One region of the Caproiciproducens puteiluti genome, then DNA from elsewhere that is predicted to be linked to it. Evidence: riboswitches for the same ligand, from Rfam matches in the RefSeq annotation. Region 1 holds a riboswitch; the other holds the start of a gene.
The links. A riboswitch is a leader RNA that binds a small molecule or an ion and turns the genes downstream of it on or off. The one in region 1 is predicted to bind thiamine pyrophosphate.
Positions count from the first base shown of each region.

Region 2: another riboswitch for thiamine pyrophosphate. It lies ahead of thiD (bifunctional hydroxymethylpyrimidine kinase/phosphomethylpyrimidine kinase); the one in region 1 lies ahead of thiT (energy-coupled thiamine transporter ThiT).

Region 1 covers NZ_CP194790.1:3,838,406-3,843,154, reverse strand. The annotation lists gene ilvB (biosynthetic-type acetolactate synthase large subunit) at 1-117, opposite strand, end outside; gene ACRQU7_RS18590 (TVP38/TMEM64 family protein) at 403-1,197, opposite strand; gene thiT (energy-coupled thiamine transporter ThiT) at 1,495-2,067, opposite strand; TPP riboswitch at 2,149-2,261, opposite strand; gene ACRQU7_RS18580 (HAD hydrolase-like protein) at 2,319-2,978, opposite strand; gene ACRQU7_RS18575 (thioesterase family protein) at 2,991-3,374, opposite strand; gene ACRQU7_RS18570 (heparan-alpha-glucosaminide N-acetyltransferase) at 3,587-4,369, shown strand; gene ACRQU7_RS18565 (Tex family protein) at 4,402-4,749, shown strand, end outside.
Region 2 covers NZ_CP194790.1:2,776,807-2,781,555, reverse strand. The annotation lists gene ACRQU7_RS13505 (ammonium transporter) at 1-1,217, shown strand, start outside; gene ACRQU7_RS13500 (P-II family nitrogen regulator) at 1,238-1,579, shown strand; TPP riboswitch at 1,721-1,818, shown strand; gene thiD (bifunctional hydroxymethylpyrimidine kinase/phosphomethylpyrimidine kinase) at 1,998-2,801, shown strand; gene thiC (phosphomethylpyrimidine synthase ThiC) at 2,798-4,111, shown strand; gene thiM (hydroxyethylthiazole kinase) at 4,144-4,749, shown strand, end outside.

The sequences.
Region 1 (4,749 bases):
CGGCGAGCGATATAGGTAATCCAGGAAGGGACAGATCGCTGCTCCGGGATATCCGAAGGCGATCTGCACGTTTTCGTTTTTTAGGCATTCCGCCATCATTTCTGCTCCGCTTATCAAAAACAGTCACCTCTTATAATTGATTCGTTCCGGCGGCTCCAATGGGAATCGGGCACCGGACCTGCCGGTCGGGAAGCGGACCATGCGGTCGGCACGCGCCTTCGGCGATGCTCTCCTGAGAGCAAGGGCAGGCATACGCAGACTCAGTCAGGCCATGCCTGCCCGGCCTGAGGGCAGACCATACGGTTGGGAAACTTCCCCCGGCGCGCCGCCGGATGTGTTTCTAATTATTATATGTTTTTTACCGTTATGAGTCAAGGCATTTTAACGGTTTAAATGGATAAATTACCGTTCTTTCTTTTTCAGCACGGAAATCCCGCTCTTTTTATTGGGATGCTTCGCAACGGTGCGGTACAGCAGGTAGCCCCCGACGCTCAGTACGCCGGTCGCCGCAAAGAGGACGGCGGCCTGTGTGTAATTGCCGCTGAAGAGCGCCCAGCCCCCGAAGGAACAGGCCAGCAGGGACGGAATGCGCGCAAGGGTGGAGATCAGCAGGAATTTGCCGAAATCCTGCGGCACAAGTCCGGCGGAAAACACGAACAGGCGCTTGGGCATTCCGGGAATCAGGAAAACGATCCAGTAAAAGGTATCGCGCGATTTGGGGCTGCGCAGGTAACGGATGTGTTTCCGCTGGGCGGGGGTGAAGAACAGGCCGATCAGCCGGTGGCCGAATATCCGGGTGAAATAAAAGATGATGGTGGTGGAGATCACCACCGAGCAGAGGGTCAGCAGGCTGCCCTGCACCCGCCCGAAGGCGTAGCCGCCCGCGATGGTCGTCAGTTCCAGCGGGATGGGGAGAAAGCCCTGCAGAATCTGGATGCCCAGGAACGCGGCGCGGCCCATCGCGCCCCGGCTGCGGATAAAGCTCTCAAACCGGCCGGGATCCCGGAGCAGCGACAGAAGCGGTCTGCACAGAACGACCGTGAGCCAGAGGAACAGCCCCGTGGCCGCGAGAAGCACAGCCCCGCCCAGAAGCCGGTCGCGGAGCGTCGGACCCGCCGTTTCCGGCAGGTCGGCGGCGGTTATTTCCGGCGGGGGGCCGGTTTTTTTCTTTTTTGACCCCGTTCGAAGAATCGTCACCCGGCATAGCCTCGTTTCATGGGTTCTATGGAATAGTATACCACAAAAATGTTCCCGTATGGTAAATAGATACGCACCTCCTGCCCTCTCCTGTTTTATGAAAACTGCTTATTTTCGCTTTGTATAAAATGGGATGGGTTACATCATTTCCAGTTGATTCTGCAACAAGTTTGCGTTTTGTCCCGCAAACTGAAATGGAATTGCCGTAGGGGTGGAAAAAAACACTGGAAGCGATAAAAAAGCATGAAGGACGGAACCCCGCGCTTCATGCTTTCCTTTTCAGCTGTTATTCCTGTTTCAGGATGCGTTTCCGGGAGCACGGTGCTCCACACGGTCAAGGACCCGGATCAGCACGACCGCGACAACGGCGGTGATGACCGCTTCGGGAAGCATGTAGCTGCCGTTGTAGGTTAAGGAATAAATCCAGACCGGCGTGCCCTCCGGCGCGTAGCTGCCCCAAATCAGGATGCCGGACAAAAAGCTGCAGAGAAACCGCAGGAACGCAACGGCAACGGAACCGACGGCGACGCTGGCGGCCCTGCTTTTAAACGGCTTGCCGAAGAAGGCGGCGGTGCCCAGAACGGTGAACGCCAGTACATAGTCCAGCAGAACGACGGCGACGAACGCCCCGAAGGTGTTTGCCGGCGGCGCGTTGAACTGGATAATCATCTGCAGCAGGCTGTGCGCAAACGCGGTGGAAATGCCCCACTTCAGGCCGTGCCGGTAAGAGACCAGCACCAGCGGGACCATGCTCGCGCAGGTAACGGCGCCGCCCTGCGGCAGCTCAAAAATCTTGAACATGCTCAGTACGGTGGACATTGCGATCATCAGCGCGCATTCCACAAGGATAACGGTCGTGTTCTTTTTCATAAAATACCCTCCAGTCAATTATATGGAACTGAAATTGAAAAATTACCTGAGGGAAAATAAAAACGCCCTGTGATGCCACAGAGCGTTAAAAATCATCTTTTCCTACGCTGGCATTATCCAGATCAGGTTTAAGGGACATAAACGTCAGTTCGCTTCATCTCAGCCGAGGTTACTCAGCGCCCCTGTATATTCAGTTCTTATGTTCAGCATACCTTAACAATTCCGGTTTGTCAAGGGGATTTCCGTCGGATTCAGGAATCTTTCAGAAGCATGCCTCTCAGCTCGTCGATATCGCGGGCAAAAACTTTGCCGCCCTGTGCCTGCATGTCCTCCTGGGTGCCGAAGCCGTACAGAACGCCGATGAAGTTGGTGCCGGAATTCCGGGCGCCTACCGTATCGTAAACCGTGTCGCCGATCATGACGGCGCGGTCCGGCTTCACATGACAGGCGTCCAGACAGGAGTTGATCAGGACGCTCTTGTCGCCGCTGCGTTCCGAATCGTCCGGGCCGGAAACATGGGCGAAATATTTTGTCATGTCAAAATAGTCCAGCACGCGGCTGGTGATTCTGGCTGGCTTGGTGGTGGCAACGGCAAGCGTGGCGCCGTTTGCCCGCAGCTCCTCCAGGAAATCGATCATGCCGGGGTAGGGCTTGTTTTGGAACGCTCCGGAGACCTCGTATACTTCGCGGTAATTTTTGACCGCCTGCGCAGTCTGCTCCTGTGTCAGTCCGCAGTAATGGACAAAGCTGTGCCACTGCGGCGGGCCGATGAATTTGCGCAGGATGGAAATGTCGGGCACCGGCTGTCCCATTTTTTCAAGGGCATATTTTACCGAGCTGGTAATGCCAGGTTCGGAATTGGTCAGTGTGCCGTCCAGGTCAAAAATAATCAGATCATAAATCGGTTTCATCGTTATACCGCCTTACTTGTTTTTTCTTGCTTCCGCTTTGGCGGCGAAGCTTTCCTTTTTCACGCTGACGCGCTCGTGGGTCCCGGTCGCGATCAGGCCCGCGTTGTCGTAGGCTTCGAGCTGAAACCGGTAGACCCTGCCTTCCGCTTCGGTCAGTTCCGCGCTGACCGTTACCTTGCAGCCCGGCGCCGTAGGGTTCAGGTGGTTCACCGTGATGACGGAGCCGACGGTGGTGTAGATATCCTCAAGATATGTCTGGGCCAGCTGCGCCGCCGTACCCTCAAAAAAAGCGGCGACCATCGGGGTAGCAAGAACACGAACGCTGCCGCTGCCGATATTCACCGCGAGCATATCCTCGGTAACCGTGTATTCGCGGGTCAATTTTGTCTCTTTCATTGAAATTACCTCCTGTACCATGATATAATAAAAAATAAGCGGTTTCATCAGGGCCCGCTTCCGTGCGGCCTGAAAACAGGGCGCACGACATTGTCTATATTATAACATGATCCTGGGGATTTATAAATATAGAACTTTCAGCGGTTATCCCTTTCATTCCTATGCGAAACGCCGGTTTTGACCGTGCAAATCCGAAATCGGAGGGCGAACGAATGCCGAATCAAATCAAAGGGGCAGGGCGCAGGCGGATTTATTTTATGGATGAGCTGCGCGGTTTTGCGGTTTTCTGCATGGTGTTTTACCATGGCTTTTATACGCTTGCCTACCTGTACAACCTGAAAATCGGAATGCTCCTGCTGAACTTCTTTATGCCCGCGGAGCCTTTTTACGCCGGGCTGTTTATGCTGATTTCCGGCATTTCCTCAAACCTGTCCCACTCCAACCTTACGCGCGGGTTCAAGCTGCTGGGGGTTGCGCTTGTGGTCACCCTGGCGACGTGGTTCGTCCTTCCGGATGAGCTGATCGTGTTCGGCATCCTGCATTTTCTGGCGGTCTGCATGATTCTTTACGGGCTGCTGAAACCGGTTGCCGATCGTTTCCGTTTCTCGTGGGCGGCGGTCGCCGTCTGCGCGCTGCTGTACCTTTTGACCATGGGGATTTCAAGGGGGTATCTCGGCCTTTCGCCGGAATGGGGGGTGACGCTGTCTCCTTCCCTGTACCATACCGACTGGCTGGCGCCGTTCGGCCTTTACAGCGATACGTTCCGCAGCGCGGACTATTTCCCGCTTTTCCCGTGGATGTTTGTGTTTGCGGCGGGTACCTTTCTGGGTAAGCTTGCCGCGCAGGAGCGGTTTCCGGCGTTTATGTACCGTTCCCGCGTGCCGTTTTTCTCCTGGCTGGGGCGGTACGCGCTGATTATTTATGTGGTTCACCAGCCGGTGATCTACGGTGTGTGCTACGCCGTTTCCGCCGTCGTACAGTGGGTTCGCGGCTGAAGGCTTAGAATAAGAATTTTCGGAGGATATTTATGGATTTTGCGTTATTGATCGCGGAACAGTTTCATTTACAGCAGTGGCAGGTGCAGAAGGTCGTCGAGCTGATCGACGAGGGGAACACCATCCCGTTTATCGCGCGTTACCGTAAGGAAGCGCACGGCTCGCTGGACGACCAGATGCTGCGCGAGATTTCGGAGCGGCTGGAGTACCTGCGCGCGCTGCAGAAGCGCCGGGAGGAGGTTACGGACCTGATTGCCGCCGCCGAATGCATGACGGAGGAAATCGCCGCCGCGCTGGCCGCCGCGTCCACCCTTTCCGAAATCGACGATATTTACCGGCCGTTCCGTCCCAAGCGCAAAACGCGCGCGTCCGTGGCAAAG
Region 2 (4,749 bases), 1.1 Mb from region 1:
CGTGGATGCTGACCTCCTCGGCTCTGGTACTTCTTATGACACCGGGCCTGGCATTTTTTTACGGCGGTTTTGTTAAGCGGAAAAATATTATCAATACGTTGATGTCGTCGGTTATTCTGATGGGGGTGGCTTCCGTTTTATGGGTGCTGGTCGGCTTTTCCCTTTCCTTCAGCGGGGATATCGCCGGTATCATCGGAAATCTGAAATGGGTGGGAATGAATTTTGACGGCTTTGCGGATAAAACGCTTCCTTACCCCAACACGCTGACTTTTGCCGTTTTCCAGATGATGTTTGCCATCATCACGCCCGCGCTGATGACCGGCGCGGTTGCCGAGAGGATGAAGTTTTCCTCTCTCGTTGTTTTTACGGCCATCTGGTCCGTGATCGTTTACTATCCCCTTGCACACATGGTCTGGGGCGGAGGGTTCCTGTTCGACATCGGTTCCGTGGATTTTGCGGGGGGCAACGTGGTACATATCAGCTCCGGCGTCAGCGCCCTTGTCCTTGCCATCTTTCTCGGCAAGCGGAAAAATTACGGAAAGGCGACTTACCGCCCGCACAACGCGCCGATGATTTTTATGGGTGCCGCGCTTCTGTGGTTCGGCTGGTTCGGCTTTAACGCGGGCAGCGCACTGGCGGCGAACGAGCTTGCCGTTCACGCTTTTCTGACAACGAATACCTCGGCCGCGGCGGCGATGCTTTCCTGGCTGGTGATCGAAGTGATCACGAGCGGAAAACCGACGATTGTGGGCGCTTCCACCGGCCTGGTGATCGGCCTTGTGGCGATTACCCCCGGAGCGGGCTTTGTCCCTGTCTGGGCGGCTCTGGTCATCGGGGCCATAGTCAGTCCCATCTGCTATTTCTTCATTACCGTTGTGAAGCCGAAATTCGGCTATGACGACGCGCTGGATGTGTTCGGGTGCCATGGCGTCGGCGGAATATGGGGCGGTATTGCGACGGGTATTTTTGCGCAGAAATCCATTAATTCCGCGGCGGCGTGGAACGGGCTGATTTTCGGCGATGCAAACCTGTTCCTGCGCCAGCTTGCGGCGATCGCCATCACCGTTGTCATCGCGGTCGTCGGTACTCTGATCGCCGGCAGCATCACTTCGGCTGTTACGGGCGGCATCAAGGTTTCCCAGAAAGACGAGAATGTGGGGCTCGACGCTTCCCAGCACGGGGAATCCGCCTACCCGGCGTTTAACGGGATGGATTAAGAAATGAGAATGGTGAAGATATGAAAAAAATTGAAGCGTTTATACGTCCGGATCAGCTGGAAGAAATCAAAGAAATCCTCGATTCTCTCCAGCTCAACGGCCTGAGCATTATGCAGGTCATGGGCTGCGGCAATCAAAAGGGCTGGAAGGAATTTGTAAGGGGGACGGAGGTCGACTACCAGTTCCTGCCGAAAATCAAAATTGAAATGATCGTTCTGGACGAACAGGCCGATACGGTTGTGGACAGCATCGTCGAAAAGGCGTACACCGGGGAATACGGCGACGGAAAAATCTTTATTTCCGACATCAGTGACGCCGTCCGTATCCGTACGGGGGAACGCGGCAGGGAGGCAATCCAATAGCGTTCATAACCGGGTTCCACGGGATAAAAAGTTCGCCGGACTGCCGGTCTCCTTCCGTTTACGGTGTTCCCTGCACCAAAGCGGCATGGAAAAATACGGACGGAAGACGGATTGACAGGCATTCCAATACAGTATATAATAAAATACAACTGGGGGAACTCATGGAGTTGAGAAGGTAAAACCTGACCCTTTGAACCTGTCGGCTAATACCGAAGTAGGGAACGTTGATTGATTCGCGTTCACCTGTTTGGGTGGACGCTTTTTTAATTGAATAGACGCGGGGGGACTCATCCGAGTTGAGAAGGTAAAACCTGACCCTTTGAACCTGTCAGTTAACGCTGTCGTAGGGAGCAAAATCCGATTTTTTATGCTCGCCTTGACGGTGGGCATTTTTTTATTTCAGAAGGAGGAGTTAGCCATTAAAAATTTACTGACCATTGCGGGTTCCGACTGCAGCGGCGGAGCCGGAATCCAGGCCGACCTGAAAACCTTTGCCGCGCACGGGGCCTTTGGCATGAGCGTCATTGTTTCGGTGGTGGCGGAAAACACCAGCCGCGTGATTTCCATTCAGGATATCCCGCCGCGGATTGTCGCCGACCAGATCGACGCCGTGTTTGAGGATATCGCGGTGGACGGGGTAAAAATCGGGATGCTTTCCGGCGCGGAGCAGATGAAGACGGTCGCCGAAAGGCTGCGTTTTTACCGGCCCGGCGGCGTGGTGCTGGACCCGGTGATGGTCGCGAAGGGCGGCCGCGCCCTGATGCACCCGGACGCGCTGGAAACGCTGAAAGCCGAAATGCTGCCGCAGGCTTTTCTGCTCACGCCCAATATCCCGGAGGCGGAAGCAATCACCGGCCTGGAAATCCGCGCCGTCGGGGATATGGAAAAAGCCGCGGCTGTTCTAAGGAACATGGGCCCCCGGTATGTGCTGGTCAAGGGCGGGCATCTGGAGGGCGACGCGGTGGATATTTTGTTTGACGGAGAAGAAATCCGTGCGTTTCGGACAGAGAGGATTCCCACAAAAAATACCCACGGTACGGGCTGTACCCTTTCCTCCGCCATTGCGGCAAACCTTGCGAACGGAATGGAGGTTTCCGAGGCCGTCGGCGCCGCGAAAGAATACGTTACCACAGCCATCCGGCACGCGCTGCAGATCGGCAAAGGCCACGGCCCGACCAATCATTTTTACAATTTGTATAAAAATGGAGGATTATTACAATGAGAACATATCAGACGCAGATGGAAGCGGCTAAAAAAGGCATTGTCACCAAAGAGATGACCGTGGTGGCGGAAAAAGAATCCATGGAGCCCGAAGAGCTACGGGAGCTGGTAGCGTCCGGGCAGGTCGCCATTCCGGCCAATATTCACCATACGGCCCTGTCTCCGGAGGGAATCGGCGCGGGACTGAAAACAAAAATCAACGTCAATCTGGGGATTTCGGGCGACTGCAAAAATTACGATGTGGAAATGCAGAAGGTGGACATGGCGCTCCGCTTCGGCGCGGAAGCGATCATGGACCTGAGCAATTACGGCAAAACCAATACCTTCCGGCAGGAGCTGATTGCAAAATCCCCCGCGATGATCGGCACGGTGCCCATGTACGATGCGATCGGGTATCTGGAAAAGGATTTGCTGGAAATCTCCGCAAAGGATTTTCTGAAGGTGGTGGAGGCGCACGCGAAAGAAGGCGTGGATTTCATGACGATTCACGCGGGCATCAACCGTCGCGCGGTGGAGGGCTTCCGCAGGGAGGGCCGCACCATGAACATTGTCTCCCGGGGCGGGTCTCTGCTTTTTGCGTGGATGGAGATGACGGGCAATGAAAACCCGTTTTACGAGTACTATGATGAAGTGCTGGAAATCCTGCGCGAATACGATGTGACTATCAGTCTTGGCGACGCGCTTCGTCCCGGCTGTCTGGACGACAGCACCGACGCCGGGCAGATCGGGGAACTGGTCGAGCTGGGAAACCTGACCAGACGCGCGTGGGAAAAGGACGTGCAGGTCATGGTGGAAGGTCCGGGCCACATGGCCATGAATGAGATCGCGGCCAATATGACGCTGCAGAAGCGGCTTTGTCACAACGCGCCGTTCTATGTGCTGGGACCTCTGGTTACCGATATCGCTCCCGGCTACGACCACATCACTTCCGCCATCGGCGGAGCGATTGCGGCAGCCAGCGGCGCGGACTTCCTGTGCTACGTCACCCCGGCGGAACACCTTCGCCTGCCGGATCTGAACGATGTCAAGGAGGGAATCATCGCCAGCATAATTGCCGCGCACGCGGCGGATATCGCAAAAGGCGTTCCCCATGCGCGCGACCTCGACAATCAGATGGCGGACGCGCGCCACAGGATGGACTGGGACGAAATGTTCCGGGTCGCCATAGACGGGGAAAAAGCAAGGGACTACTTTGAAAGTACCCCTCCCGCCGACCGCCACACCTGCTCTATGTGCGGAAAAATGTGCGCCGTCCGTACGACCAACCTGATTCTGGAAGGCAAAAAAGTAGAATTCTGCTCTGAAAAATAAAAGAAACAATAAAATATCCGGAGGATGAAACAATGAATCAGATCACCAAAGAAGTATCAAACGCAATCCGCGTCCTGAGGGAAAAGGTTCCGCTGGTACATAATATCACCAACTATGTGACGGTCAACGACTGTGCAAACGCGCTGCTTGCCATCGGCGCTTCGCCCATCATGGCGGACGACATTGCGGAAGCGGCCGATATTTCCGGGATTTCTTCCGCTCTGGTGCTGAACATCGGCACACTGAACCAGCGCACCGTCGCTTCCATGCTTGCGGCGGGGAAAAGGGCAAACGAACTCGGGATTCCCGTTGTGTTTGACCCGGTCGGCGCGGGCGCGTCCAAACTGCGCAACGACGCGACCAGAGAAATTCTGGAGCAGGTCAGTCTTACGGTCCTGCGCGGGAATATTTCCGAAGTCTCCTTTGTCGCGGGGCTGGCCGCTTCGACAAAAGGGGTGGATGCCTCCGAGGCCGACGGCGGCAACGACGCGGTTACCGTTGCAAAAGCCGTTGCGGAAAAGCTGGGCTGTACGGCCGCCGTTACCGGTGCGGTCGACGTGATTGCCGACGGGAAAAGAGTTGCCCAAATACGCAACGGACATCCCATGCTCAGCAGGGTGACCGGTACCGGCTGCATG